Regions from separate parts of the Nonomuraea sp. 3N208 genome, predicted to be linked through region 3. Evidence: riboswitches for the same ligand, from Rfam matches in the RefSeq annotation. Region 3 holds a riboswitch; each other region holds the start of a gene.
What was found. Region 3 has a riboswitch for thiamine pyrophosphate ahead of thiC (phosphomethylpyrimidine synthase ThiC). Riboswitches for the same ligand answer to the same signal wherever they lie in the genome.
Positions count from the first base shown of each region.

Region 1: another riboswitch for thiamine pyrophosphate. It lies ahead of ACTWPT_RS03065 (FAD-dependent oxidoreductase); the one in region 3 lies ahead of thiC (phosphomethylpyrimidine synthase ThiC).
Region 2: another riboswitch for thiamine pyrophosphate. It lies ahead of ACTWPT_RS51090 (TenA family protein); the one in region 3 lies ahead of thiC (phosphomethylpyrimidine synthase ThiC).
Region 4: another riboswitch for thiamine pyrophosphate. It lies ahead of ACTWPT_RS33090 (purine-cytosine permease family protein); the one in region 3 lies ahead of thiC (phosphomethylpyrimidine synthase ThiC).

Region 1 covers NZ_JBQQBR010000002.1:141,939-149,059, forward strand. The annotation lists gene pknB (Stk1 family PASTA domain-containing Ser/Thr kinase) at 1-1,815, opposite strand, end outside; gene ACTWPT_RS03055 (thiazole synthase) at 2,111-2,866, opposite strand; gene thiS (sulfur carrier protein ThiS) at 2,859-3,059, opposite strand; gene ACTWPT_RS03065 (FAD-dependent oxidoreductase) at 3,056-4,303, opposite strand; TPP riboswitch at 4,272-4,388, opposite strand; gene ACTWPT_RS03070 (NAD(P)/FAD-dependent oxidoreductase) at 4,447-5,610, shown strand; gene ACTWPT_RS03075 (Rv2175c family DNA-binding protein) at 5,641-6,015, shown strand; gene thiE (thiamine phosphate synthase) at 5,993-6,640, shown strand; gene ACTWPT_RS03085 (polyprenyl synthetase family protein) at 6,774-7,121, opposite strand, start outside.
Region 2 covers NZ_JBQQBR010000055.1:26,510-33,630, reverse strand. The annotation lists gene ACTWPT_RS51100 (DNA polymerase domain-containing protein) at 1-698, opposite strand, end outside; gene ACTWPT_RS51095 (histidine phosphatase family protein) at 722-1,342, shown strand; TPP riboswitch at 1,362-1,457, shown strand; gene ACTWPT_RS51090 (TenA family protein) at 1,445-2,125, shown strand; gene ACTWPT_RS51085 (maleylpyruvate isomerase family mycothiol-dependent enzyme) at 2,129-2,761, opposite strand; gene ACTWPT_RS51080 (MarR family winged helix-turn-helix transcriptional regulator) at 2,826-3,251, shown strand; gene ACTWPT_RS51075 (carbon starvation CstA family protein) at 3,235-5,352, opposite strand; gene ACTWPT_RS51070 (hypothetical protein) at 5,356-5,694, opposite strand; gene ACTWPT_RS51065 (S8 family serine peptidase) at 5,852-7,121, opposite strand, start outside.
Region 3 covers NZ_JBQQBR010000001.1:10,352-17,472, reverse strand. The annotation lists gene ACTWPT_RS00115 (SDR family oxidoreductase) at 1-483, shown strand, start outside; gene thiC (phosphomethylpyrimidine synthase ThiC) at 420-2,024, opposite strand; TPP riboswitch at 2,017-2,129, opposite strand; gene ACTWPT_RS00105 (class I SAM-dependent DNA methyltransferase) at 2,181-2,786, shown strand; gene ACTWPT_RS00100 (hypothetical protein) at 2,825-3,178, shown strand; gene ACTWPT_RS00095 (universal stress protein) at 3,191-4,027, shown strand; gene ACTWPT_RS00090 (cellulose binding domain-containing protein) at 4,151-5,206, shown strand; gene ACTWPT_RS00085 (AIM24 family protein) at 5,233-5,898, opposite strand; gene ACTWPT_RS00080 (tetratricopeptide repeat protein) at 5,947-6,513, opposite strand; gene ACTWPT_RS00075 (response regulator transcription factor) at 6,599-6,985, opposite strand; tRNA gene ACTWPT_RS00070 (tRNA-Arg) at 7,102-7,121, shown strand, end outside.
Region 4 covers NZ_JBQQBR010000024.1:128,931-136,051, forward strand. The annotation lists gene ACTWPT_RS33060 (LCP family protein) at 121-1,422, shown strand; gene ACTWPT_RS33065 (TenA family protein) at 1,530-2,135, shown strand; gene ACTWPT_RS33070 (Fpg/Nei family DNA glycosylase) at 2,195-3,073, shown strand; gene ACTWPT_RS33075 (MFS transporter) at 3,612-5,012, opposite strand; gene ACTWPT_RS33080 (winged helix-turn-helix transcriptional regulator) at 5,088-5,522, shown strand; gene ACTWPT_RS33085 (rhodanese-like domain-containing protein) at 5,519-5,842, shown strand; TPP riboswitch at 5,882-5,995, shown strand; gene ACTWPT_RS33090 (purine-cytosine permease family protein) at 5,986-7,121, shown strand, end outside.

The DNA of each region.
Region 1 (7,121 bases), on a different contig from region 3:
CAATTCCGACTTCGCGTCCTTGACGTTCTTGCCGATCACTGCGGGCACCAGGGTGAACTGCTGATCGTCACGAGCCTCGTCATCATCGTCCCCGCGCCCGAACCACTCGAGGAAGTCCTGGCACCGCGCCACCGTGACCATGACCTGCGCGCCAGGATCGACCTCAGACTTGGCCTTGGGCGTCTGGGCGATCACCGTGCACGGCTCGGCGTCGTCTTCCACCTCCTGGACCTGCACCTGGAAGCCTTGCTGACCGAGATAGGCGGCGGCCTCGTCCTTCGGCATGCCGGAGACGTCCGGCATGACCAACCCGGCGCTCACGAAGATGGCGATCTTCGCGCCTTCCTTCACCTTCTCGCCGACCTGGGGAGAGGTGCGGATGACCTTGTCGCGCTCGACCTCCGTGTTGGCCACGCGCGTGACCGATCCCACGGTCAGCCCGGCATCGGCGATCTTGGCGCGGGCGTCGTTGCCGGTCATGCCCGCGACATTGGGCACGACCACCCGCTTGGGCCCGAGCGAGGGCACCAAGGTGATCGTGGCACCCTGTTCCACCTCGGTCTTGGCCACCGGGTCGGTGTTAAGGACGAGCCCTTCGGCCACGTTCTCGTCGTGCTTGCCCTCCGCCATCTTGATCTTGAACCCGTCCCTGGCGGCGCTCTTCTCGGCCACGGCCAGGCTCTTGCCCACCAGATCGGGTACGGAGACGTACTCAGGCTGGGCGAAGAACCACCCGGTCAGCCCGACGGCGACGACCATCACGCCCGCCAGTATCACCAGGAACCAGTTGGGCCGGAACCCGCGCCGCTGCGGCATCTCGGCCCGGGGCTGGATCAGCGTGTGCGCGGGCGTCGCCTGCGGCACCGACGGGGCGGCGTGCACGCCCGTCCTGGCATGCGGCTGGGACGGCGCGGGCTGCTGGAACGACCCATGGGGCTGGGAATGCGACAGCGGCGGAGTGGTCGTCCGCGGCAACATCCGATGCGTGTCCACGGCTGCGACGAGCATGGCCGTCGCATCCGCGGGGCGGTCCCGCGGCTCGCGCGCCGTCGCGTTCGCCACGAGCGTGTCGATCAGCGGCGGCACCTCGGGGACCAGCGATGACGGCGCCGGCACGCTGTCGTGGACGTGCCGGTAGGCCACCGACATCGGCGTCTCGCCGTCGTACGGCTGCTGCCCCGTCACCAGCTCGAACAGCATGATGCCCGCGGCGTAGACGTCGCTGCGCACGTCGGCGGCGCCGGTGGTGACCTGCTCGGGCGCCATGTAGCCGATCGTGCCGATCATCACGCCGGTACGGGTCTGGTTCGTCGCCTCGATGGCCCTGGCCAGGCCGAAGTCGACGACCTTTACCCGGCCGTCGTCGGTCATCAGGACGTTTTCCGGCTTCACGTCTCGGTGCACCATCCCGGCCTGGTGGGCCGCGCCGAGGGCGGCGAGCACCGGGATCATGATCTCGAGGGCCTCGCGGGCGGGCAGCCGGCCGCGATCGCGCAGGATGTCGCGCAGCGTCCGGCCGGGCACGTATTCCATCGACAGGTAGACGACGTCGTTGTCGGTGCCCTGGTCGAAAACGTGCACCACGTTGGGATGGGAAAGACTGGCCACCGTCTTCGCCTCGCCGATGAACCTCCTGACGAACGCCGGGTCCTCGGCGAGCGAGCGGTGCATGACCTTCAGCGCCACCGTCCGGTCGAGCCGGACGTCCAGCGCGAGGTAGACGGTCGCCATACCGCCCCGGGCGATCCGGCTCTCGATGCGATAACGCCCATCGAGGAGCCGCCCGACCAGGGGGTCCGCAGTCGTCGTGTCCACCCGGCTGATTTTACGGGCGTTTTGCCACTGGCAGGGCCCTGCCGCCCGAAACCGATGCGGACCCGTGCCCGATGGAACGTGCCCACGCCCCGGGAAGTAGGCCCGGCCCCACGGGCATCACGGGGTTGGCGGCTCCGCACCGGTGCCAGACCGTCCGGCCAGGGAGACATAATGACGCCGCCGACTCTCGGGCGTGTCACGCCGCCGAGCTTCGGGCGTGTCACGCCGACCCCGGGCTTCGGGCCTGTCATGACGATCGCCGGGCATCGGTGATTTCAGGGGATCATCGGGAAGGTCAGGGGGTCATCGGGGAGGACGCCTCGGCGTAGCGGCGGCGCGGGATGCGGCCCGCCTGCCGCGCCAGCCGCCCCGCCACGACCGCCGACTTCATGGCCGCCGCCATGAGATCGGGCCGCTGCGCCCGGGTGACCGCCGTGGCGAGCAGTACGGCGTCGCAGCCCAGCTCCATCGCCAGCGCGGCGTCGCTGGCCGTGCCGATGCCCGCGTCGAGGACCACCGGCACCGAGGCGGCCTCCACGATCAGCTCGATGTTGTGCGGGTTGCGGATGCCCAGTCCCGAGCCGATCGGCGCTCCCAGGGGCATCACGGCCGCGCAGCCGGACTGCTCCAGCCGCCGCGCCAGCGCAGGATCGTCGCCGATGTACGGCAGCACCACGAACCCGTCCGCCACCAGCCGCTCGGCCGCGTCGAACGTCTCGATCGGGTCGGGCAGCAGCGTCCGCTCGTCGGCGATGACCTCGAGCTTGACCCAGTTCGTGCCGAGCGCCTCCCTGGCCAGCCGCGCCGTCAGCACCGCCTCGCCCGCCGTGAAGCAGCCGGCCGTGTTCGGGAGCACCTTGATGTCCCGCTTGTGCAGCACGTCCAGTACGGAGCCGCGGGCGGCCGGGTCGAGGCGCCGCATGGCGACCGTGGTCAGCTCGGTGCCGGACGCGGCCAGCGCCTGATCGAGCACTTCGAGGGAGGGCGCGCCGCCGGTTCCCATGATGAGCCGGGAGGAGAACTTCTCCCCGGCGATGATCAGATCATCCACCTTGCACCGCCGTCAGAACCTCCATGCGGTCGCTGTCGCTGAGCGCCGTCGTCTCCCATGCGCTCCGCATGACCACCTCGTCGTTCACGGCCACGGCCACCCCGGTGGTGGCCGCGGTCAACGTTCGTACGGCCTGCGCCACCGTGGTGCCGTCGGCGACCTCATGCGCGGCCCCGTTGATCGTCACAATCATGAGATTTCCCGAAACCTCCCCGGCGAGCACAACGCCGCCAGCTCACCCTCTTCGCCGCCCGAGTCGCCCGAGTCGCCCGAGTTGCCCAGCACGAGCGCGGCCGTGAGCGGCGCGAGCAGCACACCGCCCCGGTAATGCCCGGTGGCCAGGGTGAGCCCCGGCGTCCCGCTCGGGCCGATGATCGGCAGGTTGTCCGGCGTGCCCGGCCGGAGCCCGGCCACCACGTCGGCGACCTCCAGCTCGGTCACGCCCGGCACCAGCTCCCTGGCGTCGCGCAGCAGCTCGTAGAGCCCGCCCGCGGTCACTCTGGTGTCGAACCCCAGCTCCTCCTGGGTGGCCCCGACCACCAGCTCGCCGTCGCCGCGGGGGACCAGGTAGACGTACGAGCCGTGCACGGTGCCGCGTACGCACCGGCTCAGCAGCGGCTGCGGGGAACGCAACCGCATGATCTGCCCCTTGACCGGCCGCACCGGCACCTCGGCCAGCTCGGCGCTCCAGGCCCCGGCCGCCAGGACGACCCGCTCCGCCCGCAGCTCGGACGGTGGCTGAGGCCCTTCTCGTGGCGGCTCGAGGCGTACCCCGACGACCTTGCCGTCCGCGTCCCGCAGGAGGCCCGCGGCGCGCGCCCGCACCAGCGGCACGTGCAGCCGGTCCAGAGCCGCGAGCAGGGCAGTCGTCACCCGCCGCGGGTCCACCCAGGCGTCCTCGGGAGCGAGCAGCCCGCCGCGCACCGACGGGGCCAGCATGGGCTCCAGGCGCCGGCATTCGCGCCCGGTCAACCGCTCGACCGGCAGCCCGAGCTTGTCCATGTACGCCGCCAGCTCGTCCAGCGCCGCCAGATCGTCGGCTCCGAACGCCACGTCGAGCGTCCCGTCCGCCCGCAGGTCCAGCCCGCGCCGCGGCCCGTCGCCGATCTCCAGCCCGCCGAACGGCCCGACCCGGGGCCCGCCCGCGGCGCCTGCGCCGGCATCGGCCGCCACCCAGCCCGCGTCCTCGGCCAGTTCGGTGGCGAAGGCGGGCCAGCGGCGCAGTGACGCCATCCCCAGTCGCAGCAGCGGCGTCTCCGTGTAGGTCACCTCGCTGACCGGGGCCAGCATCCCCGCCGCCGCGTACGAAGCTCCAGAGGCCGGGGCCGGATCCACCACCGTGACCGGCCGCCCGGAGCGGGCCAGCCGCCACGCGATGGACAGCCCGACGATCCCGCCGCCTACGATCACATCCACATGCGCTCCCTTCGCCGGCATGATCCGGATCAGGTGTCTTGCGGTCGAAGGCCCGGTGCAGCCTTCCTCTCAGCCCGGTAACGGCCGGACTCCCGCGCGTCTTACGTCCCCAGCCTACGGCCTCGGTGCGACGCCGAAGCACGCTCCCCGTTAGGGTCTTGAACGTGGACCATGTCGTGGTGGTGGGAGCGGGCCTGGCAGGCGTCCGCACGGTGGAGGCGCTGCGCGGGCGCGGGTTCGGCGGCGGGATCACCCTGATCGGGCAGGAGCGGCATCGCCCCTATGACCGCCCGCCCCTGTCCAAGAGCGTGCTGCTCGGCGACGCCGAGACCAGCTTCTTCGACACCGACCTGGCCGCACTCGACGTCGCCTTCCGCCCGGGCGTGAGCGCCAAGGCGCTGCGCGCGGGCGTCGTGGAGACGACCGAGGGCGAGATCGGCTACGACGGCCTGGTCATCGCGACCGGATCCGAGCCGATCAGGCTGCCCGGCGACGGTCCCCAGCACGTGCTGCGCACGCTCGACGACGCCCACGAGCTCAGGGCCATGCTCGTGCCCGGCGCCCGGGTCGCGATCATCGGCGCCGGCTGGATCGGCGCCGAGGTGGCCACCGCCGCCCGCCGCGCCGGCTGCGCGGTCACGGTGATCGAGGCGGCCGCCACCCCGCTCGCGACCGCCGTCGGCCCGGAGATCGGGGCCCGCACTCAGCGCTGGTATGAGGGCATCGACCTGCGTCTCCGCACCATGGTCCGGTCCGTGGACGAGGGCGGCGTGCGGCTGGTGGACGGCGAGTTCGTCGAGGCCCACGTGGTCGTGACCGGCATCGGCGTGCGACCCGCCGTCGAATGGCTGGCCGACGCCGACATCGACCTGCACAACGGCGTCGTCGTGGACGAGCGCCTGCGGGCCTCCCTGCCCGACACGGTCGCCGTCGGAGACTGCGCCGCGTGGTGGTCGCGCCGCTTCGGTACCAGGCTCAGGATCGAGCACTGGGACACCGCGCTCAACGCCCCCGAGGTCGCCGCGGCGACTCTGCTGGGCGAGGACGCGGTGTACGACCCGGTGCCGTACTTCTGGTCGGAGCAGTTCGGGCACATGGTCCAGTACGCCGGGCACCACCAGGCGGGAGAGCGCCTCATCTACCGCGGCGACCCGGAAGGCAAATGGTCGGCCGTCTGGCTCGACGCCGACGGCGCCCTCGCCGCGGTGCTCGCCGTGGACCGGCCGCGAGACCTCGTACAGGGCCGTAGAATCATCGCCGCGGGACACCGGCTCGATGCGGAACGCCTGGTAGATCCAGAAGTGTCCCTACGAGATTGTGTTGTTTGAGCAAGCACGGCATGTGGTAGTTGTGGTTTCGTGACGCTTTCTGTTGCACAGATCGACCGGGAGACCGACCAACTCGTAGACGAGTGGCTGACGCTCCCCCAAGTGGCCCAGCGCCTTGAGCTTCCCATCGGGCGGGCCAAGCAACTCCTCAAGGACCACAAGCTCCTAGGCGTGCGCCGGGGGAGCGGCGGGCCACAGGTGCCCGCAGTGTTCCTCGACGGAAAAGACGTGATGAAGGGCCTACCCGGCACACTGACCGTGTTGCAGGACGCCGGCTACGACGATGTCGCGGCGCTGCGCTGGCTCTTCACCCCAGACGAGTCGCTGCCGGGGTCGCCCATCGAGGCGATCAAGGCCGGCCGTCACACGGAGGTCAAGCGGCGTGCCCAGGCCCTCGCTTTCTGAGGCCCGCCTCTATCTCTGCACCGACGGCCGCCGCGACCGCGGCGACCTCGCGGAGTTCCTCGATTCGGTGCTGGCCGGGGGCGTGGACATCATCCAACTGCGGGAGAAGGGCCTGGAGGCACGCGAAGAACTCGCCCTCCTGGAAGTCTTCCGCGACGCCTGCGACCGGCACGGCAAGCTGCTGGCCGTCAACGACCGGGCGGACATCGCCTACGCCGCCCGGCCCGACGTGCTCCACCTGGGGCAGGACGATCTTCCTGTGACGGTCGCGCGAGAGATACTCGGCGACGACATCGTCATCGGACGGTCCACCCACTCCGCCGCCGAGGCTTCCGCCGCGGCGGTGGAGGAGGGCGTCGACTACTTCTGCTGCGGGCCCATCTGGCCGACGCCGACCAAGCCCGGACGTCCGGCTCCGGGGCCGGCGCTGCTGCGGCACGCGGCGTCGGTGGGGGCGGCGCGGCCGTGGTTCGGGATCGGCGGCATCGACCTCGCCAACCTGGACGAGGTCATGTCGTATGGGGTTCGCCGGGTTGTGGTGGTACGGGCGATCACCGACGCGTACGACCCGGGCGCGGCGGCGGCGGAGTTCGCCAAGCGCTTGTCAGCGGCCGCCGCAGGTTGACGGCCGTTGTCCGGTTGACGGCCGTTGTCCGATGGGCGGCATTGTCCCGTGGGCAGCTCGCCGTGCGATCGTGTGGCGCAGTGCTCACCAGCCGCGCCGACGGTGGGTCGTTCACGCCCCATGGGTGGGACGGTCAGGTTTTGCGGGAGGTGGCCGCGATGGCGAGCTCGGTCAGCGCCACACGGGCCTCGGCCGCGATCGGCGCCTGGTCGAGCGCGCTCAGAGCCTCGCCCAGGTAGTCGCCGATCAGGTCCTCACACTCCTGTAGCGCCCCGGTGCCCTCGATGATCCCGCGCAGCGTGGCCACTCCGCGCGCATCCAGCCCCGGATCTCCGAGCAGGCGCCGGACCGTCTCCGCCTCGCCGGGGGAGGCGGCCGCCAGCGTGCGGGCCACCAGCATCGTCCGCTTGCCCTCACGCAGGTCGTCCCCCGCCGGCTTGCCGGTCTGCGCCGGGTCGCCGAACACACCCAGGATGTCGTC
Region 2 (7,121 bases), on a different contig from region 3:
GGGCTGTACGCGGCCACGACCGTGGCGCCGCCCGCCCTCGTGGAGTCGATGAACACCTTGCCCGCGCGATCCTCGCGGATGAACGCCGTGGTGGCCAGCGCCGGATCCACCCGCTCGGCGCGGGCGCCCAGCGCGCGGGTGGCCGCGGCCAGGTCATCCACAGCGGTCCCCGCCACCACGGGGACGAACACATGCACGCCCTTGGCCCCGCTGGTCTTCACCGCGCCCGCCAGCCCACAGTCCTCCAGCGCCTGGCGGACCAGGAACGCGGCCCGCACGGCCAGTTGGAAGGACTCGCTGCCTTCTGGCGGGTCGAGGTCGAGCACCATGTGCGTCGGCTGGTCGCCGGCGAACAGCGACGGGTGGTACTCGACCGCCCGCTGGTTGGCGAACCACAGCAGCGTACGCCGGTCGTCGCACACGGCGTAGGTCACCTGCCGGCGGGACGCCTCGGCCCAAACGGAGAACCGCTTCACCCATTCGGGGGCGTATTTCGGCAGGTTCTTCTGCATGAAGGGATCCTGCCCCGGGCGTACCCGGATGACCGAGAGCGCGCGGTCACGCAGGACCGGGATGATCCGGTCGGCGACCGCGTCGAGGTAGTCGACCAGGTCGCGCTTGGTGGCGTCCGCCCCGTCGAACAGCGGTTGGTCGAGGTTGCTCAGGGCCACCCCGTCGCGCGTCTCATCGCTGCTCACCCGCCTCACCATATAGGGGAAGAATGGGCGAGACCATGACCCGTTACCTGTATCTCGCCCGCCACGGCGAAGCCACGCCGGACGGCCACGCCCTGACCGGCGATGGCCGCCGCCAGGCCGCGCTGCTAGGCGCACGCCTGCGGGAAGTGCCCTTCGCCGCCATCCACCACGGCCCGCTCCCCCGGACGACACAGACCGCCCGGCTGATCGGCGAGCACCTTCCCGGCGTCCCCGTGCACGCCTCCGAGGCCGCCGGCGACTACATCCCGTACCTGCCGCGCAAGGAGGAACTCGCCCCCGAGTACGCCGACCGTCTCCTCGGGTTCGTCGCCCAGTTCCCCGCGGACGAACGCGACCGCGGCCCGGCCCTCGCCGCCGAGGCCGAGCGTGCGTTCACGGGTCCCGTGGCGGACGGAACCCGGCACGAGCTGGTGGTCACGCACAACTTCCTCATCGGCTGGCTCGTCCGCGCCGCGCTGGACGCCCCGGAATGGCGCTGGCTCGGCCTCAACCACTGCAACGCCGCCCTGACCGTCATCCGGTACGCACCCGACCGCCCGTCCTCCGTGCTCTTCTTCAACGACATGGGGCACCTGCCCGCCGAGCTCCGCTGGACCGGCTTCCCGCCCGAGCTGCGCGAGTGAGCCCTTTGTTACAGTGGGCCGCGTTGACGCGGGGTGCCCGGACGTCCGGGCTGAGATCACACCCGTCGAACCTGCTCTAGCTCGCACTAGCGAAGGGACGTCATGTTCTGCGATGACATGTGGCTGCGCACGGCCGAGCTGATGAAAGCCATCCACGACCACCCCTTCAACGTCGCGCTCGGCGACGGCACGCTCGAGCGCGACCGGTTCGCGTTCTACATCGTGCAGGACGGCCGCTACCTGGAGGCGTTCTCCAAGGCGCTGGCCACGGCGTCGGCGCGGGCCACCGACCCGGCGGACGCGGCGTTCTTCGCCCAGAGCGCGCACACCGCGCTGGCGGCCGAGCGCCTGCTGCACGCCGGCTACGTCAAGGAACTAATGCTCGACGCCGAAGTGGCCGCCATCGCCACGTCGCCGACCTGCCTGGCGTACGCGTCGTTCCTGCAGGCCACGGCACTCGCCGCGCCGTATCCCGTGCTGGCCGCGGCGGTGCTGCCGTGCTTCTGGATCTACCAGGACGTCGGCACGGCGCTGCTGGGGCGCACTGGTGACGTGCCGGACCACCCGTACCGGAAGTGGATCGATACCTATTCGGACCCAGGGTTCGCGGCGTCCGTCCAGCAGGCAAAGACCATCGCCGACCGGCTGGCCGCCACCACGGATCCGGCGACCAGACAGGCCATGACCGAGGCGTACTGCACGGCGGCGGCGTACGAGTGGATGTTCTGGGACAGCGCCTGGCGGCGCGAGACCTGGCCCACTGCGGAGTGGCTCGCCCCCTGACCGCTATGGCAGGCGCGTGGTCAGCGCCGCCGTGCCGGCCCCGGTGAGGCTCGGCAGCGCGGCCGGGCGCCCGCTCAGCAGCAGGAGCAGCGCCTGGATGGAACCCTCCACCACCTCGCCCGCCCCGACCGTCCAGTCCACGTCGGTGGCCACGAGCCGGAGCCCGCGCAGCCGCCGCTGCGGATGGAAGGGGAAGCCGCGCTCCCAGATGTGGGTGGCGCAGGCGCGGGCCGGAACGTGCGGCATGGCGCGCTCGATGCCGAGCGGCACCGTGATGTCCTGGCCGTGGACGAGCGCGTCGAACAGCGGGTCGAGCGGCTTGGTCGAGGGTGCCCGGCGGCGTGAGCCGGCCGACTCGCGCACCTGCGCGACGATCTCACCGATCGGCAGCCTCGCGTGCCGTACGGCCGAGTCATGGACCATGCGGTTGAAGTTGCCGCGTGCCTTGACGAACTCGACCAGCCCCCACGCGAGGTTCACCCGGGTGGCGATCGCCAGGTGGGCGGCCACGTCGCGGACCCGCCACCCGGCACACAGCGACGGCCGCTCCCAGTCCTGCTCCGGCAGCGAGTCGAGCAGGTCGGCCAGGCCGCGCCGCTCGATCTCGAGGGCAGCCCAGATCTCTTCCTGGTGCATCGCACACTCCCAATTGCTAAGGTAGCCTTAATATAAGGCATCCTTAGCAATTGGGAGAAGACCCGTGGCCGCCACTCATCCGCCGCACGTAGTGGCCCTGCTGTACGAGGCGTACCTGCGTCTGCAGAACGTCGTGCAGGAGGCAGGCAGGGCGTACGACGCGAACGTCCGGCCCGCGCACTCGGCGGTGTTCTTCCACATGGAGCACAAAGGCATCCGGTTGAGCAGGCTCGCCGAAAAGGCCCAGATGACCCCCCAGGCCATGGGGGCGTTGGTGGACGACCTGGAGCGGCTGGGCTACCTGCGCCGGGTGCCCGACCCGGCCGACCGCCGTGCCAAGCTGATCGTCTTCACCGAGCGGGGCGATGACGCGCTGAAGATCGGCTATGCCGCCATCGACGAGGTGGAGCGCCGGGTGGCGGCGTTGCTCGGCGAGGACGGTCTCGCCGAGCTGAACGCCACGCTGAGCCGCATCATCCAGGAGTTTTAGCCATCATCTCGCGTTCCTCGCGGGTGGGGATGAGCCCGGACGGTGCCACGAGCGTCGACTCCTCGAACGGCGCCTCAGTCGTCGGCAGCGGCTCCCGTGTCCTGATCGCCTTCACCCAGACGCGGGCCGCGTCCAGGATGACGATGATGATCATGATGGCGAACAACGCTGCCAAGATGCCGTCCACGGTGGAGTTGATCACGATTTGCTGCATCGCGTCCATGGACTTGGCGGGCGCGAGCAGCTGGCCTTGGTCGAGCGCCGCCTGGTAGCGGTCACGCTGGGCGAAGAAGCCGAGCCCCGGGTCGGGCGAGAACACCTTCTGGTAGCTGGCCGTCAGCGTCACGGCCACGTCCCAGGCCAGCGGCACCGCCGTCACCCAGGCCCATTTCAGCCGCCCACTCTTGATCAGCAGGGTCGTGCCCACGGTGAGCGCGACCGCGGCCAGCAACTGGTTGGCGATGCCGAAGAGCGGGAACAGCTGGTTGATGCCGCCGAGTGGGTCGTTGACGCCCTGGTAGAGGAAGTATCCCCAGGCCGCCACGACCACCGCGCTGGAGGCCACCAGCCCCGGCCACCAGCTCACCCGCGCCATCGGCTTCCACAGGTTGCCGATCGTGTCCTGGAGCATGAACCGCCCCACCCGGGTGCCCGCGTCCACGGTGGTGAGGATGAACAAGGCTTCGAACATGATCGCGAAGTGGTACCAGAACGCCTGGAGCCCCGCTCCCCCGAGGAACCCGGAGAAGATCTGCGAGATGCCCACGGCCAGCGTGGGCGCGCCCCCCGTCCGGGCGATCAGCGTCTCCTCCTGTACGGCCGCCGCCGCAGCCTGCAGTTCCTCGGGTGTGATCACGAAGCCCATGTTCGTGACCGCCTGGGAAGCGGTCTGCACGGTCGCCCCGACGACTCCGGCCGGGGAGTTCATCGCGAAGTAGAGCCCCGGCGTCAGCACGCAGGCCGCGGTGATCGCCATGATGGCGACGAACGACTCCATGAGCATGGAGCCGTACCCGATCATCCGGACCTGCGTCTCCTTCTGGATCATCTTGGGCGTCGTGCCGGAGGAGATCAGCGAGTGGAACCCCGACAACGCCCCGCAGGCGATGATGATGAACACGAACGGGAACAACGAGCCCGCGAAGACCGGCCCCTTGCCGCTGAAGGCGAAGTCGGTGAACGCGGTGGTCTGCAGCGGCGGCATCGTGATGGCGATGCCGATCGCGATCAGCGCGATCGTGCCGATCTTCATGAACGTGGACAGGTAGTCACGCGGCGCGAGCAGCATCCACACGGGCAGCACGGCGGCGACGAAGCCGTACGCGATCAGCCACAAGGCCAGCGCTGACGGGCTCAGCGTGAAGAACGGCGCCCAGCTGGACTCCTGCACCCAGCCGCCGGCCACGATCGACAGAATCAGCAGCGCGACCCCGATCACGGTGGTCTCGACGACCCTGCCGGGCCGGATCACCCGCAGGTAGAAGCCCATGAACAGGGCGATGGGGATGGTCATCGCGATGGAGAAGACGCCCCACGGCGACTGCGCGAGCGCGTTGACCACGACCAGCGCCAGCACGGCCAGCAGGATGATCATGATGGCGAAGACCGCGATGAGCGCCGCCGCCCCGCCGACGGGACCGATCTCCTCGCGGGCCATCTGGCCGAGGCTGCGGCCGTTGCGCCGCATGGAGAAGAACAGGATCACCATGTCCTGCACGGCCCCGGCGAAGATCACGCCCGCGATGATCCAGATGGTCCCGGGCAGATAACCCATCTGAGCGGCCAGCACGGGACCGACCAGCGGCCCGGCCCCGGCGATGGCGGCGAAGTGGTGCCCGAACAGGATCCGCCGGTCCGTCGGCTGGTAGTCGATGCCGTTGTCGAGCCGCTCGGCCGGAGTGGCCCTCCGGTCGTCGGCCCGCAGCACCTTGCGGACGATGAAGCGGGCATAGAACCGGTAGGCGATGGCGTACGAGCCGAGCGCGGCGCAGAGCAACCACACCGCGTTCACATCCTCGCCTCTGGACAGAGCGAGCACCGCCCACCCGGTGGCGCCCACGACGGCGACCACCGTCCAGATGATGATCGAGCGCAACTTCACCGGTTACCTCCTGTGCTGAGAGCCATATAGAGGGCGCCCGAGACAGCAGCGCAGTCCGGCGTCCGGCGGCAGATCGGTGGTGAAGCGCCGCCAGCGCCACAGCGGACGGCAGTCGATCGTGACCGGAAGCTCGGCCAGGTGCACCCAGGCGGTCGGATGCGCGTACACCAGATCGGTTTCGAGGCTGCGTGCCCGCTTGGGGAGCCGGGAGCGGCGCAGCGGCCTGACGGAGAATTCCCCGGCGTCCGCGCAGCAGAGGCCGGTCACGTGCCAGTCGAAGAACACCACTTCGTCGTCGTGCAGCGCTTCACGAGCGGCGGGCGTGAGCGTGATACGGGACATCTGTGGCTCCTGAGTATCAGGCAGCTCAGAATTTTAACGTCGGCCTTACCCGCTGTAGTCGCATTTGAAACTGGCATTGGCTGGCTTTGACAGCACGAAGGCGCCCCTGGCCCGGGAAGAGCGGGCCAGGGGCGCGGGTTTATGTCAGAGCTTCATGTCAGGGCGTCTTCCAGGGTTCGAAGTACGCCACCGTGCCGAAGTCCATGTCCAGCATGTCCGGCGGGGTCCCGCCTGTCGCGGTCGACCCGGTCACGAAGATCCGCACCCCGGCCTCGGCGTCCGCGTCCACGGCAAGGGCGGACGGGCTGTCCGCCGCCCCCATCGGGCCGTCGTAGTCGCCCGTCCAGACCGGCGCGCCGGTCGCCGCGTCGTAGGCCATGGTCACGTAGTCGGTGCCCACGGCCATCTCGTTGCCGACGTGGCCGGCGATGACGACCTTGCTGCCGTCCGGGGTCACGGCCACGTCCCAGGCGGTGTCCTCGTTGCCGGCCTTGCCGTTGTGGCGCTGCGTCCAGGATCTCTGGCCGGTCGCGGCGTCGTAGGCGATGGTGGTGAAGTCCGATCCTGTGCCCACGCCCTCGGTGTTGCCGGTGACGTACACCTTGCCGGACGCCACGGTGATGTCCTGCGCGTTGTCACTGCCGTGTGCTGGGCCGTCGTAGCGGTCGGCCCACATCTCCTTTCCTGTGGCGATGTCGTAGGCGATGGTCGTCATGTCGGTCTGCGTGCCGGGGTCCACGCTGCTCCCCGTGAGGAAGATGCTCGTGCCGGACACGGCCATGGCGGAGGGGACGTCGCTTCCATGCGCGGGGCCGTCGTGCTGGGCCGTCCACAGCTGCCGACCCGTGCTCGCGTCGTATGCGACGGTGCCCCAGTCGGACAGACCGGTGCCTTCCTCGCCGCTGCTCTGGCCGCTGACGAAGACCTTGGACCCGTCCGGGGTCACCGCGATCACCCCCGCGGTGTCGACGTGCGGCCCCGCAGCGTCGTAGTGCGCCAGCCACTGGCGCTCGCCGGTGTTCACGTCGTATGCGACCGTGAAGTAGTCCGAATCGGCGGACTCGCCCAGAGTGGTCATGCCGGCTACGTAAATGCTCTTGCCGTCCGGGCTGACCACGGCCGCGTTGCCGCTGTCGCCGGCGGAGGAGGCGTCGGCGGTGCCGGTGTGCCGGGCGGTCCAGAGCTCCTGGCCCGTCGCGGCGTCGTAGGCGATCGTGACGGCGTCGCTGCCGGTCTCCGTGCCGGTGCTGTCACCGACGACGAAGAGCTTGCCGCCGTCGGGGCTCACCTCTATCGCGTGTGCCTCCTCCCAGATCCCCGCCGCCGTGTACGCCTTGCTCCACAATTCGGCACCCGTGCCCGCGTCGTAGGCGACGGTGGCGATCTGTGGTTTGAGCAGACCAGGTGTGGATCCGTAGCTCATCCCG
Region 3 (7,121 bases):
GCGCCGGTGAACACGCTGGAGGAACTGTCCGACGAGCAGTGGGAGCGTACGTTCGCGGTCAACATCCACAGCTACTACCGCGTGACGAAGGCCGCGCTTCCCCACCTGCGGGAGGGGAGCGCGATCATCAACACCTCCTCGATCAACGGCCTGCGCGGCAACAAGTCGCTCATCGACTACGCGGCCACCAAGGGCGCGATCAACGCCTTCACCTACTCCATGGCGCAGAACCTGGTCGAGCGGGGCATCAGGGTCAACGCCGTGGCGCCGGGGCCGGTGTGGACACCGCTGATCCCGGCCACGATGCCGGAGGAGAAGGTGGAGAAGTTCGGGCAGCACGTGCCGATGGGGCGGCCCGCCGATCCGGACGAGATCGCCCCGTCGTACGTGTTCTTCGCCGCCGAGCGGCTGTCGTCGTACTACACGGGCGAGGTGCTGGCCCCGGTCGGCGGCGAGACCCTGTCGGCCGGGGAGCCGGGCTGATCGACGTAGACGGTGCCGCCACGCTGCCGGAACTCCGCCGCCTTGTCCGCGTAGCCCGCCTCGCGAATGTCGTGGCTGATCCGCATGGAGCAGAACTTCGGCCCGCACATCGAGCAGAAGTGCGCGGTCTTGGCAGGCGCGGCAGGCAGGGTCTCGTCGTGGAACGCGCGGGCGGTCTCGGGGTCGAGCGACAGGTCGAACTGGTCCTCCCAGCGGAACTCGAACCGCGCGTCCGACAGCGCGTCGTCCCATTCCTGCGCCCGCGGGTGTCCCTTTGCCAGGTCCGCGGCGTGGGCGGCGATCTTGTACGTGATCACGCCGGTCTTGACGTCGTCCTTGTCCGGCAGGCCGAGGTGTTCCTTGGGGGTGACGTAGCAGAGCATGGCGGTGCCGTACCAGCCGATCATGGCGGCCCCGATGCCGGAGGTGATGTGGTCGTAGCCCGGGGCGATGTCGGTGACCAGCGGCCCGAGCGTGTAGAAGGGGGCGTCGTCGCAGAGCTCGCGCTGCAGGTCGACGTTCTCCTTGATCTTGTGCATGGGCACGTGTCCCGGGCCCTCGATCATGACCTGGACGTCGTGCTCACGCGCGATCCGCGTCAGCTCGCCGAGCGTGCGCAGCTCGGCGAACTGGGCTTCGTCGTTGGCGTCCGCGATCGAGCCGGGCCGCAACCCGTCGCCCAGCGAGAACGACACGTCGTAGCGGGCCAGGATCTCGCACATGTCGGCGAAGTGCTCGTACAGGAAGCTCTCGCGGTGGTGCGCCAGGCACCAGGCGGCCATGATCGAGCCGCCGCGCGAGACGATGCCGGTCTTGCGGCCGGCGGTGAGCGGCACGTACGCCAGCCGCACCCCCGCATGCACGGTCACGTAGTCCACGCCCTGCTCGCACTGCTCGACGAGGGTGTCGCGGTAGACCTCCCACGACAGGTCTTCCGGACGGCCCTTGACCTTCTCCAACGCCTGGTAGATGGGCACGGTGCCGACCGGGACCGGCGAGTTGCGGATGATCCACTCGCGGGTCTCGTGGATGTCCGGGCCGGTGGACAAGTCCATGATCGTGTCCGCGCCCCACCGCGTGGCCCACGTCATCTTCTCGACCTCCTCCTCAATGGAGGACGTCACGGCCGAGTTGCCGATGTTGGCGTTGATCTTCACGAGGAAGTTGCGGCCGATGATCATCGGCTCGGACTCGGGGTGGTTGACGTTGGCGGGGATGATGGCCCGGCCGGCCGCGACCTCCTGGCGTACGAACTCGGCGTCGAGACCCTCGCGGACGGCCACGAACTCCATCTCCCTGGTGATCAGCCCCTTCCTGGCGCAGCCGACCTGGGTGACGGGCTGACCGGCGGCGCGGCGGTCGCGTACCCACTCCTCGCGCAGGCGCGGCAGCCCCTGCCTGACGTCGGTCTCGACGGCGGGGTCGGTGTACGGGCCTGACGTGTCGTACAACGTCACCGCCGATCCGTTCGACAGGCGCACCTGGCGCATCGGCACACGGAGGTCACTGGTGTAAACCTTGGTAAAACGCGCGTCATGCATCGCGCAAACTCCCTTCGCCGGCATTATCCGGAGCAGGTTCTGGCGGTCGGCGGCTGTCAGCCGTCCTCTCAGCCCGGTCCGCACCGGGCTCCCGCGTTGGTCGGCGATGGTCGTACCCACCCTGTGCGCCGCGCCAAACCTGGCATGATCGGGAACATGGACGATCCCACCTCCCGGACGACCGCCACCTACAACCGCATCGCACGGATTTTCGACGAGCGCAGCGCCAATCGCAGCGACGGCTTTCTGGCCTTCCGGCAGCGGTTCGCCGAGGTGGTTCGGGGACCGGTGGCCGACCTGGGGTGTGGTCCTGGGCATGACGCGGCCTGGTTCCTGGAGCAGGGCCTACCGGTCGTCGGGGTCGACCGCTCGACCGAGATGGCCAGGCTGGCCGCTGCCCGCGGAGTGCCCGCCGTGCTGGGCGACCTGCGCAGGCCGCCGCTCGCCCCCGGCTCGCTCGCGGGTCTGTGGTGCTGCGCCGCGCTGCTCCACGTGCCCGCCGACGAGACCGAGCCGACCTTGCGCGCCTGGTCGGCGGCGCTGCGGGCGGACGGTGTGCTCGGTATGAGCACATCGGCCGGCGACAGGCAGGAATGGGAGCCGATCCCGTACGACACCGCGGTCTCCCGGTGGTTCGTGCACCGCGACCCCGACACGCTGCTCGCGATGCTGGAATCGACCGGGTTCGAGGTCTTCGAACACGGTATGAGCACCACCCACCGCACCTGGCTCAACGTGCTGGCGCGCCGCCGCGAGGTTTGATGAGCGCCCTGGGCGGTACGTCCCCATCAGGGGAAACCATGATGAAGATAGCCGCTGTCGCAGGACTCGTGGTGGTGGCCGCGTTGGGAGGGACCACCGCCGCTGGGGACGGCATGGAGCAGCACGAAGTCAGCCAGGAGCAGTACGACACCTTGATGGGCCAATGCCGCTACGCCAATACGGCGCGGGCGCGGACGCAGTGCCGCGCGGACGTCAAGGCCATGTACCGAGTCGGAGAAACCGACCCCACGCTCGACTGCCGCACGTACTCCGGCGTGTCCGTCTGCGGCACGCTGAAGCTCAGCAGGGCCGAGCGCCAGTGCACCAAGGACTCCACGGACCAAGGGCTGCCGTTCCGCCGGGCAGAGGTGGAGTGCTACGCGCTTACCTGAAAGGCGGTCGTTGTGATCATCGTTGGGGTGGACGGCTCACGCACCGGCCTGGAGGCCGCCGCGTGGGCCGCCGCCGAGGCCGCACTTCGCCGCACGTCGCTCGTCGTGGCCCACGCCGTGCCGAAGTGGGTGTGCGAGGAGACACCCGGCGGCCACTACGCCGAGGTCAGGCGGTGGATGCGCGAGGGCGCCACCACGGTGCTCGCGGCAGCCGAGGACCGGGTCCGTCGCGAGCATCCGTCGGTGGAGGTGGCCACCGAGCTGCTGCCCGGCGATCCACGTACCGCGTTGATCCATGCTTGCGAAGGCGCCGAGCTGCTGGTCGTGGGCAGCCGGGGCATCGGCGGCGTACGCGGGCTGCTGGTCGGGTCCGTCGCGCACGGAGTGGCCGCGCACGCTGGCACGAATGTGGTCCTCGTCCGCGAGCCGCCCCGGCCGCCACGCCGGGAGATCGTGGCCGGGGTGGACGGCTCGCCAGGCGGGCTGCGGGCGCTCGACTTCGCCCTCGCCGAGGCCGAGTTGCACAGTGCGCGACTGCGTGCCGTACAGGCGTGGGCCTGGCCGCACCCGAGCGGCTTCGAACCGGCCGACCCCAACGGCGAGCAGGACGCCCTCCGGGCGCTGCAGGAGCTGACAGCCCACGGCCGGTCGCGGCATCCAGGGGTGGAGGTAGTGGCCGAGGTCGTCCACGGGCACCCCGTCGAGGTGCTCAAGGAAGCGGCGGCCCAGGCCGACCTGCTGGTGGTGGGGTCGCGCGGGCACGGGCAACTGGCTGGGATGATCATGGGATCGATCAGCCTGGCCCTGCTCCACCACGCGCCGTGCCCGCTCGCCATCGTCCGCCCCTGAGCTGAAAGTTACATCCCCGATCACGCATCGCCGCAGGTCGCGCCCCTCTGCCCGGGCCGCCGCCTTCCCGTCTCCGAGCCGCGCTCCTACGATCTGCGCCAGGCGACGACGGGAGTACGGGCGATGCGGAAGACCTGGGCGTTACTGGCGGCGTTACTGGCGATGGCCGGCGCGGTGATGTTCTTGACGACCACTCCGGCGAGCGCCGCCGCCATCAGGGTCATGCCCCTGGGCGACTCGATCACCGGCTCCCCCGGCTGCTGGCGGGCCCTGCTCTGGAACAAGCTCCAGAGCACCGGCTACACGGACATCGACTTCGTCGGCACCCTCCCGGCGCAGGGCTGCTCGGTCCCGTACGACGGCGACAACGAGGGCCACGGCGGATTCCTGGCCACGAATGTCGCCAACCAGAACCAGCTACCCGGCTGGCTCGCCGCGACCAGGCCCGACATCGTCATGATGCACTTCGGCACCAACGACGTGTGGAGCAACATCCCGCCCGCGACGATCCTCAGCGCCTACACCACGCTGGTGAACCAGATGCGGGCCAGCAACCCCACCATGAAGATCCTCGTGGCAAAGATCATCCCAATGAACCCGTCGACCTGCGCCGAATGCGCCCAGCGCGCCGTGAACCTGAACAACGCCATCCCCGGCTGGGCCGCCACCACCTCCACCCAGCAGTCGCCTATCACGGTCGTGGACCAATGGACGGGGTTCAGCACCAGCACGGACACGTACGACGGGGTGCACCCGAACGCGGCGGGCGACCAGAAGATCTCCGACAAGTGGTACCCGGCCCTGGTGAACGCTCTGTCCGGCGTTACCCCATCGCCCTCCGTCACCCCCACCGTGACGCCCACCGTCACCCCCACCGGTGGTGGCGGATGCACGGCCACGTACAAGAACGCCGGTCAGTGGCAGGGCGGCTTCCAGGGCGAGGTCACCGTCAAGAACACCGGCACCACGCCGATGAGCGGGTGGACGGTGCGGTGGACGTTCGCCAACGGGCAGCAGATCAGCCAGATCTGGAACGGCACGCTGAGCGCGGGCGGCGCGGAGGTGACGGTGCGTAACGTGAGCTGGAACGGCTCCCTGGCACCCGGGGCCACGGCCACGTTCGGCTTCCTGGCCTCCTGGAACGGCACCAACACCGCCCCCACCCCGACCTGCGCCTAGAAGCCGCCACCAGCCGACCGGCAGCATCAAGAAGTGGTCACTATGGGGGCACCTTCGCTGGCCTGCACCAGCACGAAGCCCTGCCCCCTGAACGCCAGCTGCATGGCCTCCCCGCTCCCCCGCCCGATCAACGCTCCCACCTTCATCGTCCGGTTGACCCCGACCTGAAGCCCCGTGCTCCAGCAAACCGCCGACTGCCCATCGGCGAACGTCGGCATGCGGGCGACGTCGAGCAGCACCGGTGTCCCGTGCGTGGTCACCGCCACCCACCCGGTCCCCGTGACCGTCGTGTTGAACAGCCCACCCGCAGCCACCCCAGCCCCTTGCACCCGCTGGATGTCCCAAGTGAGCTGCGGCTGAAACGCCAGCAGATTCCGCCCGTTGACGGTCAGCCCTTCGTTCTCCAGGTAGAACAGGTGAATGTCGTCGGCATTGTCGGCCAGGTAGAGCAGCCCCTCACCGCGGACCCGCATGAGTGAGGCGCCCTCACCGGTGACGGCCTTCTTGAACAGCTTGCCAAGCCCTCCGGCGCCCTCGTAATCGAAGTCCATCTGCCCCTGAAAGGCGACCATCGAGCCTTGTTTGGCGAGCACCTCATGAGGCAACTGGACCCGCAACATCTTCTTGTTCTCCAGCGCGAACCCGCCGGGCAGCGGCTGGCCGTCGAGATTGCCGAAAATCGAGCTACGCACGATTCAACCCTTCGAACGGGAATGTTGCCGCCAGCGTACGGAAGAGCCCTACACCCGCGCACGCGCCTCTTCGACCAAGCGCAGAACCACTGTGGCACCACTGGCCTCGGCAACCGTATAGGCCTCGTCGAGCAGCCGCACCGCCTCATCCCGCAGGCCACCGTCCATGGCGACGTACGCCAACCCCACAAGATTGGCCGCCACCCCCGGCAGGAACCCCACCTCCCGCCGCAGCCGAACGGACTCCTCAAGCTTCTCCCGAGCCGCCTCCAGCCGCCCCGCGACGTGCTCGGCGATGCCGAGATGGCGAAGCACGTACGAGACCGTCAACCGATCCCCGGCCCGCCCCGCAAGCTCCAGTGCCCGCTCCAGAACCGGCACCGCAGCCCCATGATCGCCCCGAACGACTTGATGAAAGATCGCCACCCAGAAGCGCGCCTCCCCCTCACCCCGCACATCCCCGACCGCCTGGTAGAGCTCCGCCGCCCGCTCGAACAACACCAGCTCCTCGGCATCCTCCCCTTGACCACCGAGGAACCGCGCGTGTGCGACCCGCCCACGGGCCAACGAGAGATCGGCCTCAACGGCGTTCAACTCCCGCTCGGCAACCTCCAACCCACCAAGATCGCCGGCAAAGACCGCCTGCTCATAGAACCACCGAGCCCGCTCAACCCACTCATCCCCAGCCACCCCGCCCCCTTCACCCTTGAGCGTCCGCCGCGAGATCCCGCACAACTTGAATCAACTCCGCCGGATCAAAGGGTTTCGTCAGATAGGCGTCAACCCCGATACCCCATCCCCGGCGCTTGTCGTCATCCTGCGCCCGCGCCGTGATCAACACGACCTTGATATGACTGGTGTCCTCGTCCGTACGCAGCTTCTCCGCCGTAGCCCACCCATCCAGGTACGGCATCATCACATCCAGCGTGATGACGTCGGGCATGACGTCCCGCACGCGATCAAGGCAATCCTGCCCATCCGTGGCGGTGACCACCTCGAACCCCTCCAGGTTCAGGTTGACTGCGATGAGCTGACGGATGACCTCGTCATCGTCCACGACCAGTACTTTGCCAAGAACCTCACCCACGGGCGCAAAGTTAACCGGTAGCGGACCCGTCACGTGGGGTTTTCACGGGATGTGTTCGACGAGCGTTATCCGGTGCAGAGTAGTGCGTAGATGCTGGTAGCCTTAGCACTCGTTGAGCCCCCTTAGCTCAGGGGAT
Region 4 (7,121 bases), on a different contig from region 3:
GACGGCTTCTGGCGGATCCGCTGGTTCTCGGTAGTTTTCCCTAGACAAAGCTTGGGCGGAGGTCTGCACTTGCCGGGGGTTCGACGTACCGTCTATGGCAAGCGAAGGGAAGAAGGCGAAGTGACTGAGGACGACCGGACGAGGGCCATGCGCTCGCCAGGCGACGGCCGCCCACTGCCTCCGAGGCCGGCTGATGGCCTGCGTTCCGGCGGTGCGCCCGCCTACCAGGTGCCGTCCGGCGGGGCTGGAGCGCCCACGCACAAGCTTCCCGTCGTTTCCCAGAATCCTGAGGCGCCGGCTCCGCGCACGGTCGCGGGGGGCTCTGGGGGCTCTGGAGGCGAGCCGCCCAGGGCCGGCTCGCGGGTGTATGGGAGGGAGCGGTCGGGCAGCAATCCGGTCAAGCCGCTGCGGTCCAACCGCGACGGAGCTCGGCCGTCGGAGCGGGCGCCCAGAGGGCCGCGCAGGCGGCCGTCGGGCAAGACGATCCTGAAGATCGTCGCCGGGCTGCTGGTGGTGCTGCTGGTGGCGGCCGTGGGCATGTTCTTCTGGATCGACTCCCGGTTGGGCGGGATCGATGGGGTGTTCGACTATGAGGGCCGTCCGGCCGATACTCCGGGCACCAACTGGCTGCTGGTGGGCTCCGACAGCCGCAAGGGCCTGTCCGCGGCCGAGCGTAAGAAGCTCCGCACCGGGCGTGCCGTGGGGCAGCGTACGGACTCGATGATGTTGCTGCACATCCCCGAGGGCAGCGACAAGCCGACGCTGGTCAGCCTGCCCCGCGACTCGGCGGTCACCATCCCGGGCAAGGGGCGCGACAAGCTCAACTCGGCCTACTCGATCGGCGGGCCGAAGCTGCTGGCCCGCACCGTGGAGACGGTCACCGGGGTGCACATCGACCACTATATGGAGATCGGGTTCGCCGGTTTCGTGGACATCGTCGACGCCATCGGCGGCGTCGAGATCAACGTACGCGCCGACGTGGACGACCCCAAGGCGGGGCTGAAGCTGAAGAAGGGCACGCAGGTGCTCAACGGCGCACAGGCCCTCGGGTACGTACGCACCCGCCAGGGCGGCGCGCTGCCCGACTTCGAGCGGACCAAGCGGCAGCGGCAGTTCCTCGGCGCGGTCGTGAAGAAGGCGGCCAGCCCTGGGGTGCTCATCAACCCGTTCACCTCGATCCCGCTGGCCGTGAGCGCCACGGACGCGGTCCAGGTCGACACGAGCACGGGGGCGTTCGACATGCTCTCGCTGGGGCTGGCCATGGGTGACAGCCCGGTGACGACGGTGGTGCCGTTCGGCGGGGAGGAGGCCGTGCCGAACGGCGGGACGGCGGTCAAGTGGGACCGGACCAAGGCTCTGGCGCTCTTCGACGCGCTGAAGAACGACAAGCCGGTTCCGAAGAACGTCGTCGACGCGGGGTGATCGTAGTCTTCGCCTGATGGCCCCCGCCCGGTCCGGGGAGGGGGCCATCGTGCGATCGCGATCAGCGCGGCCGTGCCGGCGTCGGGGTCCGCACTAATCTTCCGGCCATGACTATGTCGGAGACGTTGCATGCCATCGGCCGTCCGCTGCTGCAGGCGCAGCTGGAGCATCCCACCGTGGCCGGGATCGCGCGGGGCGACCTGGCGGAGCCGGTGTTCAGGTCGTGGCTGGAGCAGGACTACCTGTTCCTGCTCGATTACGTGCGAGTGTTCTCCCGGCTGGCCTGGCAGGCGCCCGACGCGCATCTGGGCGACCTGGTGGATCTGGCGCATACGACGTACCACGACGAGTTGAGCTTGCATCGGTCGTTGTCGGCGGAGTTCGGGGCGGATCTGGACGGGGCGGTGAAAGGGCCGGCGTGTGCCGCGTACACGGCGTTCCTGCTCGAGTCGGCGGCGTCGTATGGGGAGGGGCTGGCAGCGCTCTATCCGTGCATGTGGGGGTATTCGAGCCTCGGGCGGATCCTGGCGGAGAATCCGCCTGCAGAGCCGCGGTACCGGGCGTGGGTGGACACGTACGCGGATCCGGGGTTCGCGGCGCTGACGGTGCGGATCGCGCAGATGATCGACGAGGCCGATCCGGATCCGGTGCGGGCGGAGGCGTTGTTTACGGAGGGGATGGCGCACGAGCTCGCCTTCTGGGACGTTCCTTAGTTTCCACAGGCTGTGGACGGTGGAGTGTGCACCGAGGGCGTGCACCGTACCCTGGTGGCATGCCGGAACTTCCCGAAGTGGAGTCTCTGGTCCACTTCCTGCGCGAACGCGCGGTGGGCCGCACCATCCTGGGTGTCGACGTGGTCGCCATCCAAGCGCTCAAGACGTTCGACCCGCCGGTCACCGCGCTCGGCGGACTGACCGTGACCAGCGTGGCGAGGCACGGCAAGTTCCTCGACCTGGACTGCGACGGGCTGCACCTCGTCATCCACCTGGCCCGTGCCGGGTGGCTGCGCTGGCGCGAGGATCTGTCCGGGGCGAAGCCGGTCCGTCCGGGGAAGGGTCCACTCGCGGTGCGGGTGCGGCTGGCGCCCGATGACGAGGGCTTGGCGCCCGGGTTCGAGCTCACCGAGGCGGGGACACAGAAGCGCCTTGCCGTTTATGTCACGAAAAATCCGGACGATGTCCCCGGCGTCGCCGCGCTCGGCCCCGACCCCCTCGCCGAGTCCTTCACCGTGGACGCGCTCAAGCGGATCGTGGGCGGCAACCGTACCCAGATCAAGGGGCTGCTGCGCGACCAGAAGGTCATCGCGGGCATCGGGAACGCCTACTCCGACGAGGTGCTGCACGCGGCCAAGATGTCCCCGTTCAAGATCGCGGCGACCTTGACGGACGCCCAGATCGCCGATCTGCACGAGGCCATCGTGACCACGCTTGGGGAGGCGGTCGAGCGGGCGCACGGGCTGGCGGCCAAGGACCTTAAGGCGGAGAAGAAATCCGGGCTTCGGGTGCACAACCGGGCGGGGCAGGCGTGTGACGTTTGCGGTGACACGATCCGCGAGGTGTCGTTCGCCGACTCCGCGCTCCAGTACTGCCCCACCTGCCAGACGGGGGGTAAGCCGCTCGCCGATCGGCGTCTTTCCCGCCTCCTTAAGTAACTACTTCCCTTTCCTTTACGGTCGCCCAGCGTCACCGCGCGCCATTAGGACGATCATCCTTTACGGTCGCCCGGCGTCACCGCACGCGCCGTAGACCCTTGCCGGCTGTCATGGCCGGTCGTGAAGGCTCACGGGTTGCTCGCCGTGACGGAGCGCATGCTTGGCCGGGTTCCGGGGTTCGGGGCGGGGCGCCGTGCTCATTGCGCCGGTTCCGCCGCACACCGTCCCGCCGACGCGGCGCCCATGCGGCCCCCGCCTGCCGATGCGGCCCCTTTCCTGCCTATGCAGGCCTCCGCCCGCCTGGAGGGCCCGCGCGCCCATGCGGTGCTCCCGCCCGGATGGCCTGCCCGTCCGGACGGTCCGCCCGTCCGGACGGATGGGGCAGTCGGTGGCGGGGCCATCCGGTGGTGGGGCCGCGCATATGCGGGGCGCTGACACGCCGCTCGGCCGGGTGGTCCCGTTGCCGGCGGGGGCCTTGTGTCGGTGCGTCGTGTTCACCGTGGTGAGGCCCGTAGGCGGGAGGGTGTGGGTTGGGGTGTTAGGCCTTGACCGGGATGCGGTCTCTTGAGCGGGCGTGGGTGTGGAGGGCGATGGTGGCGATGCATGCGGCGAGGAGGGTGGCGGCTACAGGGGCGATCAGAGCCGTGCGTAGGGCGGTCAGGGCTGCTTGGGGGGTGGGTTCGGGGGTGAGGGCGGCTACGTTGATGGCTGTTACCGCCGACAGGCCCAGGGCGGCGCCGAACTGGAACGAGGAGTTGATGAGGCCGCCGGCCAGGCCCTGCTCGTGCTCGGCGATGCCGTCCGTGGCCACGATCGTGAGCGGGCCGTACACGAAGGCGAACATCAGGCCGATGAGCAGCATCGACGGCAACATGGCCGCGTACGTCCAGTCCAGGCCGACGCCCAGGAACAGCGCGTACGCCAGCAGGCCCGACAGCAGGCCGCCCAGCACGACCTTGGCGTTGCCATACCGGTTGACGAGCCACGGGGTGAGCGTCGGGGCCAGCACCACGTCGGCGGCGGCCGCCAGCAGGGCCAGGCCGGTCTGGATGGTGGACCAGCCGCGCAACTCCTGCAGGTAGAGCGTGATCAGGAACTGGAAGCCGAAGAACGAGGCGGTCAAGAGGGCGGCCATCAGGTTGGCTCGGACCAGGGCGCCCGATCTGAGGATGCCGAGTCGCACCAGCGGGCTGGCGGAGCGGCGCTCGACGGTGGCGAAGGCCGCGAGCAGGGCCAGGCCGCCGGCGATGGCCGCGACCGTCAGCGGCCACCCTTCGGCTGGGTGCTCCAGGCGTACGACGCCGTAGACCAGCAGCATCATCGCGCCCGTGATGGTGACGGCGCCCGCCAGGTCGAACCCCGTGGCCGGGGGCCGTTCTGCGACGGGCTCCTTGATCAGGGGGATGGCGACGGCCAGGATCGCCGCCGACATCAGCACCGGCGCGAAGAAGACCCAGCGCCAGCCGAAGGCTGTGAGCAGGCCGCCGATCACCAGGCCGAGCGCGAAGCCGCCTGCGGCCGTTCCCGCGTAGATGAGCAGGGCACGGTTGCGTAGCCGGCCCTCGGGGAACGTCGTGGTGATCAAGGAGAGGCCCGCCGGGGTCATGAATGCGGCGGCCACGCCTGTGACGAAGCGGGCGATCAGCAGGACCCAGCCCTCGTCCGCGAAACCGCCGAGGCCGGAGAACGCCAAGAACACCCCGAGCCAGAGCAGGAACATGCGGCGGCGGCCCAGCAGGTCGGCCGCTCGGCCGCCCAGCAGCATGAAACCGCCGTAGCCGAGCACGTACGCGCTCACGACCCCGCTCAGCATGCCCGTGGACAACCCCAGGTCGGCCCGGATGGACGGGAGGGCGACGTTCAGCATGGCCACGTCGATGCCCTCGAGGAAGATGGCGCCGCACAAGACGGCGAGGACGCCCCAGGAACGGGCAGGCATGACAAACCCCCGGTTACGTATAGGCAGTCGGTTCTCTCTTGTAACCGTCCACATCTTGGGCCAGCATGGAATGTCATGGAAGACGGCACTTTCAGATCACTCAGTTACTGCGACAGCACCGTGGACGACGACTATGACGTGCGGCAGTGGGACGCGCGGGAGGACTGCGAGGTCCGCCAGATACTGGACCGCATCGCGGACAAGTGGTCGCTGCTGGTCATCGCGTTGCTCGACTGCCAGAGCCTGCGTTTCTCCCAGCTGCGCCGCGAGATCGACGGCGTCAGCCAGCGCATGCTCAGCGTGACCCTGCGTCACCTGGAACGCGACGGGCTGGTGTCCCGTACGGTGTACCCCGTGGTGCCGCCCAGGGTGGACTACGCGTTGACGCCGCTCGGCCGTACCTTGCACCAGACGATCAAGGCCCTGGTCACCTGGACCGAGGAGCACCAGGTGGAGATCGCGACGGCGCGTGCCGAGTATGACGCAAGGCAAGAGATGATGGAGGCATGACCGTTCCTGAGATCGAGGCCAGTGCCCTTCCTGGCGACGCTTACCTGCTCGACGTGCGTGAGCAGGACGAATGGGTGGCCGGCCACGCCCCTGACGCCGTGCACATTCCCATGACCCAGATCCAGCAGCGGGTCGACGAGGTGCCCGGTGACCGCACGGTCTACGTCGTCTGCCGGGTGGGCGGGCGGTCGTTGCAGGTGGCGGCCTGGCTCAACCAGCTCGGGCGGGAGGCGGTCAACGTCGGCGGCGGCATGCAGTCGTGGGAGGCCGCGCGCCGCCCGATGGTCAGCGAGACCGGACAGCAACCTTTCGTGGCCTAACGCGAAATCTCCCTTTATGGCATCATGAGGGCGCTAACTTCAGATTGTCGCGGGAGCTCGGGGTGCCGGGCTGAGAGGGCAGCTATCCATCCGCTGCCGACCGCCTGAACCTGTCCGGGTAATGCCGGCGTAGGGAGTGCGCGATGACACATGTCGCCGACGAAGTTCCGCTGACCCTCGAGGGAACGCCCCCGAAAACGCTCGGCGTGCTCGATCAGGGCGCGCTCTGGGCGAACCTCGGAGTCAGTCTCCTGGGCTTCTCGGGCGCCCTCTACCTGCTCAACCCCCTCGGCAACGCCCCGCTCAGCCTGATCGCCGCACTCACCGCCACCGTGGTCGGCAGCCTGATCGGCACGTCCATGGTGGGCCTTGCCGCCATCCCCGGCACCCAGACGGGGCAGCCCTCGATGGTGCTGCTGCGGGGGCTGTTCGGTGCCAAGGCGTCCTACGTTCCCACGGTGCTGAATATCGTCCAGATGCTCGGCTGGGGCGCGTTCGAGCTCTGGGTGATCGCCAAGGCCGCCACCGCGATCTTCGGCGGCATCCCGTACCAGGTGTGGGTGATCGCGGCCGGGGTGCTGACCACCGCGCTCACGATCTGGCCGCTCGGGGCGGTCCGCCTGATCCGGCGGTACGTCACCATCGGCGTGATCGTGTCCATGATCTGGTTCACCTGGTTCCTCGTGTCCGAGGCGCCCGCGCACACCGGTGGGAACTGGACCGCCTTCCCCGCCGCCGTGGACTACGTGATCGCGCTGTCGGTGTCGTGGGTGCCTATGGCCGCCGACTTCGCCAGGCACTCCAGGTCCAGCAAGGCCGCGTTCACCGGCGTGGTGGGCGGCTACACGCTGGCCCAGGTCGCCTGCCTGGGGCTGGGCGTGTACGCGGTCGCCATCGCCGGGGCGAACGCGGTGCTCGCCGACGGCACGGCGGTGTTCAGCCCGTTCGTGGCGGCGCCGGTGGGCGCGTTGTTCTTCGCGATCCTGGTGCTGCGTGAGACCGACCAGTCGTTCGCCAATGTCTACTCGACCACCGTGTCGCTGCAGAACCTGATGCCGCGCGTGGACCGGAGAGTGTTCTCCACCGGCATCGGCGTGCTCACCGTCGCGATCGCGCTGGTCGTGGACGTCACCTCGTACGGCGCCTTCCTCGGCGTGATCGGCGCGGTGTTCGTGCCGATGTTCGCGGTGCTCGCCGTCGACTACTTCGTGCTGGGGCGCGCGGATCGGTGGAACACCGCCGAGAACGCCCCCTTGCGCTGGACGATGCTGGTGCCGTG